Limnospira fusiformis SAG 85.79: one gene and its partner. Each later gene encodes a partner of the first gene's protein in a complex. Links are inferred from orthologs where the notes say so. Each region holds a gene or a part of one and is shown in the gene's direction. Other genes may lie near its edges.

Region 1 (4,847 bases):
CCAGTAAATATGGCGGTACTGTTGCTGAAGCGGGAGCAGACTTATTTTTTGTACAAGCTACGGTGGTTTCAACGGCTTTTCTGTCCCCGGAATCGGTGACTCCCTTAGATTTGGCTCAGTTTTGTGCAAATATGCCTATCCCGGTGATTTTAGGTAACTGTGTCACATTAGAGGTGGCGCTCAACCTAATGAAAGCCGGAGCGGCGGGAATATTGGTAGGTATTGGACCGGGTGCGGCTTGTACTTCTCGTGGTGTGTTAGGGGTGGGAGTTCCCCAGGCGACGGCGGTGGCTGATTGTGCTGCGGCTCGTGATGATTTTTATCAGGAAACTGGGCGTTATGTTTCTGTGATTGCTGATGGAGGATTAATTACTGGGGGCGATATCTGTAAGTGTATTGCTTGCGGTGCTGATGGTGTGATGATTGGCTCTCCCTTTGCTCGTGCTGAAGAATCTCCAGGACGGGGATTTCACTGGGGTATGGCTACTCCTAGTCCTGTGCTTCCCAGGGGAACACGGATTCAGGTGGGTTCTACGGGAACATTAGAGCAAATTCTCCGGGGTCCGGCTCAGTTGGATGATGGGACACACAACCTGCTGGGAGCTTTAAAAACGAGTATGGGAACTTTGGGAGCGAAGACTATCAAAGAAATGCAGCAGGTAGAGGTGGTGATTGCTCCCTCGCTGTTGACTGAGGGTAAGGTCTATCAAAAGGCACAACAATTGGGAATGGGTAAGTAGCAATTATTGGGCTTTCTGTACCCGACTGGCTGATTTTTCCGGGGGGTGGTCTGATTAAGTATCGTAAAATTTAGTGTTACCCACTGGAATTATTTGCGAAAAAGTGCCACAATAGAAGTGGCGGAGACAAATGTTTCCGTTCACTCCTCACACCACACTCCGCCTGGACCTACGGTTCGGGCGGTTTCTTAATTGGGTAATCGTTTAGGTTAGCCAAAATTTTTGGCGATCGCCTGATATGATTAACTTCGATATGCTGTAGTCTTTTGTACAGCCTGGTATCAGAACCATCGGGACAAAATTGCTAATTCTGCCCCAGTTGGTTTGGTGGTAGAATGATTTACGATTTAGATTAAGGATTGGAAGGAATGTCAACAGCCGTAGAAGTTACTGATAGCACCTTTGAGCAGGATGTACTGGAAAGCGAACTTCCGGTGCTGGTGGATTTCTGGGCTCCCTGGTGTGGCCCGTGTCGCATGGTCGCCCCTGTAGTTGAGGAAATTGCAGAGCAGTACGATGGACAGATTAAAGTTGTTAAGCTCAATACCGATGAAAATCCCCAGGTAGCAAGCCAATATGGAATTCGCAGTATTCCCACATTAATGATCTTTAAAGGCGGCCAGAAGGTCGATATGGTGGTGGGAGCGGTTCCTAAAAGTACCCTTGCTAATACATTAGAAAAGTACCTTTAAACCATGGGCTAGACCCGAAACTTGAGATTAAGGGCTTTATATGTGATAGGCTCCCAAAGAATCAGGTTTGAGCGGGATTAAAGGTTCTCCAACCTATCTCGACCCCTAATTAATGCGCGTAAGGTGTTACGGAAATTTCCCGCCATGAGGCAAACTATCCCTATCCTACCTGCACCATTAGTCAAGGCGGCGGGAGTGTCAATAAATAAAAAGCCTGTCTGTCAGGTCCAAGGTGGAGAGTCGGCAAGCGGGTTGTCCCGCCTGCCCCTTTTCCTGGAATTTTCAGCTATGATTGGTGGAATTTTGTAGATAGATAGCCCGGTCAAACTGCGAATATAGGGCGAATTGTTGTCAGTTGTTCTGATTTTATGAATGCTTCTGGAAATGGAGATACGCTGGCATCTCTCAAGAGAGAGATTAACGAACTCATTGATGAGCTACCGGAATTAAAGCACGAAAAATGGATTTTGCGATCGCTTTCTAGCCTGGTGCGTATAGCACAATCGGAGATTGAGTCCTTGGACTGGAAAATTCTCTCGGCTGCTGTGTTGGATATGGAACAGGGATTTGAGATTTTTTATCCTTATCGCCATGTTCGCAAAATCTGCATTTTTGGTTCGGCGAGAACTTCACCAAAAGCCCCAGAATATGATATGGCGGTAGAGTTAGCGCGTTCGATGACTCAGCAGGGATTTATGGTGCTAACAGGCGCTGGCGGCGGAATTATGGAAGCGGCTAATTTGGGCGCGGGTGCAGAGCGATCGTTTGGTTTAAATATCAAACTCCCCTTTGAGCAGTTTTCTAATCCCTACATTGAGGGAGATCCTAAGCTGATTAAGTTTAAGTATTTTTTCACCCGCAAATTGTTTTTTCTGCGCGAAAGTGACGCTTTGGCTATGTTTCCGGGTGGTTTTGGCACTTTGGACGAAACTTTTGAGGGTTTGACTTTGGCTCAAACGGGAAAGTTTGGCCCGGCTCCGGTGATTTTGATTGACCATCCGGGGGGAGATTATTGGTATGATTGGCAAGAATTTGTCAGAAAACAGCTTTTGCGACGGGGTTTGATTTCCCAGGATGACCCTAGTATCTACACGATTACAGATAGTTTGGCTGTAGCAGAGGCGGCGATCGCTGATTTTTACCAGGTGTATCACTCTAGTCGCTATGTGGGGGATTTATTTGTGATGCGCCTAAATTGTGAACTGAGTGATGAACAGGTAGAATATCTTAATCAAGATTTTCAGGATATTCTCTCGCGGGGACGCATAGAAAAAAGCCCCGCCCTTCCCAAGGAATTAGGAGATGAAACGGAACATCTACCCCGCTTAGTTTTTTATTTTAATCAACGGGACGTGGGGCGTTTATATCTTATGATTGCTGCTATCAATAAGATGGGGCAAAATTTACCAGGTGCATCTCATCCTGAACAGAAGTAGTCAGGGGAGGCCAAGAAAAACTAATTCCCAAATCGATATCCTTTTCCATAGACAGTGTGGACGAGGGGGACTTCGTTGGGTAGTTCGATTTTGCGCCGCAGGAGGCGAATTTGAGCGGCTAGGACGTTGCTGCTGGGTTTTTTATCTGTTTCTCCCCATAGGTGTTGGTGAATTTCGGTGTGGGTGAGGAGTTGTCCGGGGTGGCGCATGAGATACTCTAGTAATTGGCTTTCCTTTTCTGATAATTCGATCGCTCTTTGTCCACGATAGGCTAATTGAGTTTCACAATCGAATTGCAGATCACCGAATTCTAGGCGGTTAGAGGTGACTGCGACATCTAAAATAGGAGGGCGACGCAATAGCGCCCTGACTCTGGCTAGTAGTTCCCGCAGTTCAAAGGGTTTAACTAAATAGTCGTCTGCGCCTGCGTCTAGTCCTTTTACCCGGTCGTCTAGGGTATCTTTGGCGGTGAGAAATAGTATGGGGGTGCGGTTTTGCTGCGATCGCAATTGGGCGCAAATTTCTAATCCTGATTGATGGGGTAACATCCAATCAAGAATCAATAGGTCATAGTGATGGTTTTGGGCGAGGGTCCCGGCTTGTATACCTTCATAAGCCTTATCGACTGTATAACCTTCTCGACTGAGGGCGCGACTGAGGGAATTGGTTAATTCCACTTCATCATCTACAAGTAGAATCCGCATGAATATTAAGCTAAATTTGTTGACATATTGACGTACTCACGGCGCTAAAGCAGCGGTGATTCTGGGCGACTCATAGCAACTCGCCTCATGGTTTCGGGTCTAGGTCTCCCTGTCAACCCCAAAACAGTACATGGGGAAGGAAGAGGAAAAGGGTCTTTGAGGGCGAGGCTGCAACGGAAAGATTTAATAAGATTGTATCAATATTGTTCCAGTAAGGTTAAGCTAACTCATGGTTAAATAAATTTCCGAAGTTATTATGATTACTGTTGCACTTCCTAAAGGCGCTTTACTGAAAGATAGTATTGGTTTGTTCAAAGGGGTTGGACTGGATTTTAGCGCTTTTCTGGATTCGGCTAATCGCCAATTACAGATTGAAGATCCGACAAAAACGGCTAAGGCTTTGCTGGTACGAGCCCAGGATGTGCCTGTTTATGTAGAATATGGTCAGGCGCAATTGGGGATTGTGGGCTATGATGTTCTGCGGGAAAAAGGTTCTCAGGTGGCTTCTGTGGTTGATCTCCAATTCGGAGGATGTCGGATGTCGGTAGCTGTGAAAAAATCTAGCCCCTATAGTCGTCCGGTCCAACTCCCCCCCCATAGCCGAGTTGCTTCTAAGTTTGTTCACTGTGCGAGTGAATATTTTGAGAGCATTGATTTACCTGTGGAGATTATACCACTTTATGGGTCGGTTGAATTAGGGCCGATTACGGGAATGTCTGAGGCGATCGTGGATTTGGTGTCAACGGGTCGCACGCTACAGGAAAATGGCTTAGTGGAAATTGAGGTGTTGTTTCAAAGTACGGCTCAACTGATTGCTCATCCCCTCAGCTATCGGTTAAATTCTGATGGTTTAAATGAGTTGATTGCACAAGTGCGATCGCAGATTTTGGTAGCTGTCTAATCACTGAGCATTACTCACAGTTTACTCACAGTTTACTCACAGTGCGATCGCATACGTGGGGATGGTTTACGAGGTTGAGTGAATCGTGATTAGTTGTTGAGAAACCCTGACTAACTACCTGGGAGTAACAATAGTGTATTTCCCCCAGGGACTACGGGAGTGCATAGTCAGGGAAAACCATAACCACTGGCGGGTCAGGTTAGTTAAGAAAAACTTAATCTTCACCTGATCAAAAATGTGGTATAAATGATTGTATAAGCCATAGTTTATGGAATCCCTAAAACTACCAACTCCCCACAGGTGTCGGTATTATGGCTATTATTCGGTGCAATATTTATCATGAGGAGTCGTAAAAAATGACTAATGCTCAAGTT
Region 2 (4,411 bases), 3.0 Mb from region 1 along the record:
GTTTTTGAAAAGTACCTCACTGTATGGGTGATTCTCTGTATTATAGCAGGTATTGTCCTGGGTCGATTGTTTCCAGATGTGGCAGTAACCCTGGATTCAATGAGTATCTATCAGGTGTCAATTCCTATCGCCATTTGTCTGTTTTTCATGATGTATCCCATCATGGTAAAAATTGACTTTACCCAGGCGGTGAATGCGGCTAAAGCACCTAAGCCAGTGCTATTAACTCTGGTGATAAATTGGCTAATTAAACCGTTTACCATGGTGGCTTTTTCTCTATTTTTTCTGGGGTGGTTATTTCGACCAATTATCGCCGGAACTGAGATATTAAGAGGGGCAGAAATTCCCATAGCTGATTCCTATATTGCCGGGACTATTTTATTGGGAATTGCCCCCTGTACAGCCATGGTTTTAATGTGGGGTTATCTCTCCTACAGCAACCAAGGACTTACCCTGGTTATGGTGGCGGTTAATTCGCTGATGATGCTGTTTTTATACGCACCATTGGGACGGTGGTTGCTGTCGGCAAATAACTTAACTGTACCTTGGCAAACTATTTTATTATCAGTCCTGATTTATGTGGGTTTGCCACTGGCGGCGGGGATGTATACTCGCTATTTGATTTTTCAGTATAAAGGAAAGGCTTGGTTTGAAAGAGAGTTCCTGAAATATTTAAGTCCTGTGGCTACGGCGGCTTTATTAATTACCCTGATTTTGCTGTTTGCTTTTAAGGGTGATTTAATTGTGGAAAATCCCCTGCATATTCTGTTAATTGCTGTGCCACTATTTCTGCAAACCAATTTTATCTTTTTGATTACCTATGTGGCGGCTTTGAAAATGAAGCTATCCTATGAGGATGCTGCGCCAGCTTCTTTAATTGGCGCGAGTAATCATTTTGAAGTAGCGATCGCTACGGCGGTGACACTGTTTGGTTTAAATTCTGGAGCGGCTTTAGCAACTGTGGTGGGGGTATTAATTGAGGTTCCGGTGATGTTAATGTTGGTGAAGTTTTGCCAAAAAACGGCTTTTTGGTTTCCGCGAGAACCGGAAAAAGCTACACTGCTAGACCCCCGTTGTTTAAACTGCTAATTCAATCATGACTAATTTTGACCATCCTCCCAGAATCCTGTTTTTGTATGGTTCATTAAGAAAGCGATCTTACAGTCGGTTACTAGCAGAAGAAGCCGCTAGAATTATTACTGATATGGGTGCGGAAGTGCGTTTTTTTCATCCCCATGATTTACCCTTGCGCGATCGCTTTGATGAGTCTCACCCAGAAGTTCAAAAATTGCGCGAACTTAGTCAATGGTCAGAAGGTCAAGTTTGGTCATCCCCAGAAATGCACGGTAATATTACTGGTATTCTGAAAAACCAAATTGACTGGATACCTTTGAGTATTGGTGCGGTTAGACCTACTCAGGGTAAAACTCTAGCGGTGATGCAAGTTAGCGGAGGTTCCCAGTCTTTTAATGCGGTGAATACCATGCGAATTTTGGGGCGTTGGATGCGAATGTTTACCATTCCCAATCAATCCTCAGTTGCTAAGGCTTATCAGGAGTTTAATGAGGATGGAACTATGAAAGATTCACCTTATCGCGATCGGGTTATTGATGTCATGGAGGAACTCTATAAATTTACCCTACTGTTGCGGGATCAGGTCGATTACTTGACTGACCGCCACAGTGAACGCCAGGAAATCGCCAAAAAAGCAGTTATTGAAACTGCACAAAAAGCACTTTAGTTATACCTTAAAAATCTGGAGAAACCATGAAAAAAGTCATGTTTGTTTGCAAAAAAAATTCCTCCCGTTCCCAAATGGCTGAGGGGTTTGCTAAGGTAATCGGAAAAGATAAAATAGCTGTGACCAGTTCGGGATTGGAAAGCAGCGAAGTTAACCCTTATGCTATCAAAGCAATGGACGATGTGGGTATTGATATTAGCAAGCAAACCTCTAATGCTTTAAGTGAATTTAAACCCGAAGATTATGACGCGGTAATTTCCCTCTGTGGTTGCGGTGTGAATTTGCCAGAAGAATGGCTAACACGAGAGATATTTGAGGATTGGCAATTAGACGACCCAGCGGAAAAGCCGGAGATTTTTCCCAGGGTTAGGGAGGAAGTTCGAGACCGGGTGGAAAAGTTAATTAAAACATTGTTAGACGATAACTAACCTGATTGAGGTTCTGGGGTGGGTTGCTGTTGTTAATTCACCACAGAATCTGGTTTGAATAACATCTAGTTATTTCGGTCAAGCCTATATCAGCCAAGTTAGTCTAGGGTGGGGTGTATAATATATATCAGTGTAATGCGGAGTTAGGAATTATGATAGCAGTTGACACCCTGACCCATAAAACTGATGTTTTTTATCCGAGTGAGGACGGAGAACCCTTGGCAGAAACTTATGATCACGTTTACGCCATAATGGCGACTATGCTAGTTCTGAAAGAATACCTAAAAAACCGAAAAGCGACGGTTTTGGCTGACCAATTTATGTATTATGCGGCGGGTTTCCCTAAGTTGCGAGTAGCCCCTGATGTGATGGTGATTTTTGATGTGGAACCGGGGGGAAGAGATAACTATAAAATTTGGGAAGAGGGACAGGTTCCGGTTGTCATTTTTGAGATGACTTCTCCGAGTACAAAAGAACAGGACCAAACGGTTAAGAAAAATCTCTATGAAAGTTTGGAGGTGAAAGAATACTGGTTATTTGACCCGAAAGGGGAGTGGATAACTGAACAATTACGGGGTTATCGTTTAGTGGGAGATAGTTACCAATTAATTACGGATAACCGCAGTGCAACTCTGGGTTTGCGTTTACAAGTTGCCGGGAAAATAATCGAGTTTTCCCGAGAAGATAACGGACAAAAATTGCTAATTCCTGATGAGGCATACGAGGCTTTGCAAGAGGCTACTTTGGCTAGAATAGAAGCTGAACAACTGGCGGAAGCTGAAAAACAACGGGCGGAAGCTGAAAAACAACGGGCGGATGAATTGGCAGCATTATTAAATCAATATCGCGAGCAATTTGGGGATTTACGTTAATCAAGTAAATAACTGATCACAACCCTGATAAAATACATCAGGAATAATGGGGGGGTTTTCATTGACGGGGGGTACAGCCATCACCCCCAACTCCTCCCGGGGGAGGGGGCTTGAGAATGTGCTTGCCTAAGAAATCTGCTAGAGTAAAAGTTAGTAGTTAATTGAGATGATTTACTATTGACAAATTCCGGTACTTGACTTATGATGAAACCATGGGATAATGTGGCTGCATATATAAGCCAAAATTAATAATCCTGGTATTGAAACTGCTAAAATATCTAAAGACTAATAACTGTTATTTGAGGATTGGCAATTAGACGACCCAGCGGAAAAGCCGGAGATTTTTCCCAGGGTTAGGGAGGAAGTTCGAGACCGGGTGGAAAAGTTAATTAAAACATTGTTAGACGATAACTAACCTGATTGAGGTTCTGGGGTGGGTTGCTGTTGTTAATTCACCACAGAATCTGGTTTGAATAACATCTAGTTATTTCGGTCAAGCCTATATCAGCCAAGTTAGTCTAGGGTGGGGTGTATAATATATATCAGTGTAATGCGGAGTTAGGAATTATGATAGCAGTTGACACCCTGACCCATAAAACTGATGTTTTTTATCCGAGTGAGGACGGAGAACCCTTGGCAGAAACTTATGATCACGTTTACGCCATAATGGCGACTATGCTAGTTCTGAAAGAATACCTAAAAAACCGAAAAGCGACGGTTTTGGCTGACCAATTTATGTATTATGCGGCGGGTTTCCCTAAGTTGCGAGTAGCCCCTGATGTGATGGTGATTTTTGATGTGGAACCGGGGGGAAGAGATAACTATAAAATTTGGGAAGAGGGACAGGTTCCGGTTGTCATTTTTGAGATGACTTCTCCGAGTACAAAAGAACAGGACCAAACGGTTAAGAAAAATCTCTATGAAAGTTTGGAGGTGAAAGAATACTGGTTATTTGACCCGAAAGGGGAGTGGATAACTGAACAATTACGGGGTTATCGTTTAGTGGGAGATAGTTACCAATTAATTACGGATAACCGCAGTGCAACTCTGGGTTTGCGTTTACAAGTTGCCGGGAAAATAATCGAGTTTTCCCGAGAAGATAACGGACAAAAATTGCTAATTCCTGATGAGGCATACGAGGCTTTGCAAGAGGCTACTTTGGCTAGAATAGAAGCTGAACAACTGGCGGAAGCTGAAAAACAACGGGCGGAAGCTGAAAAACAACGGGCGGAAGCTGAAAAACAACGGGCGGAAGCTGAAAAACAACGGGCGGATGAATTGGCAGCATTATTAAATCAATATCGCGAGCAATTTGGGGATTTACGTTAATCAAGTAAATAACTGATCACAACCCTGATAAAATACATCAG

The links. The genes of interacting proteins can lie anywhere in the genome.
Region 2: the proteins of trxA (region 1) and arsC are in contact, whole or in part, in an NMR structure (PDB 2IPA), measured with the Bacillus subtilis proteins. The link is inferred for Limnospira fusiformis SAG 85.79 from one-to-one orthologs.

Annotation. Positions count from the first base shown.
Region 1 is NZ_CP051185.1:3,217,102-3,221,948, forward strand. What follows is about bases 1-2,770. They hold trxA (thioredoxin), read left to right. Parts: upstream 1-1,108; coding sequence 1,109-1,432; downstream 1,433-2,770. Other genes in these bases: HFV01_RS15090 (GuaB3 family IMP dehydrogenase-related protein), read left to right, coding at 1-740; HFV01_RS15100 (LOG family protein), read left to right, coding at 1,801-2,770. Outside these bases: more of HFV01_RS15100, read left to right, coding at 2,771-2,868; two-component system response regulator RppA, read right to left, coding at 2,889-3,572; hisG (ATP phosphoribosyltransferase), read left to right, coding at 3,829-4,473; HFV01_RS15115 (hypothetical protein), read left to right, coding at 4,830-4,847. UniProt on the Bacillus subtilis protein: Participates in various redox reactions through the reversible oxidation of its active center dithiol to a disulfide and catalyzes dithiol-disulfide exchange reactions.
Region 2 is NZ_CP051185.1:228,854-233,264, forward strand. The notes cover bases 579-3,468. They hold arsC (arsenate reductase, glutathione/glutaredoxin type), read left to right. Parts: upstream 579-1,767; coding sequence 1,768-2,169; downstream 2,170-3,468. Other genes in these bases: arsB (ACR3 family arsenite efflux transporter), read left to right, coding at 579-1,089; arsH (arsenical resistance protein ArsH), read left to right, coding at 1,097-1,741; HFV01_RS01275 (Uma2 family endonuclease), read left to right, coding at 2,322-3,041. Outside these bases: more of arsB, read left to right, coding at 1-578; HFV01_RS01280 (Uma2 family endonuclease), read left to right, coding at 3,609-4,370. UniProt on the Bacillus subtilis protein: Catalyzes the reduction of arsenate [As(V)] to arsenite [As(III)]. In vitro, can dephosphorylate para-nitrophenyl phosphate (pNPP).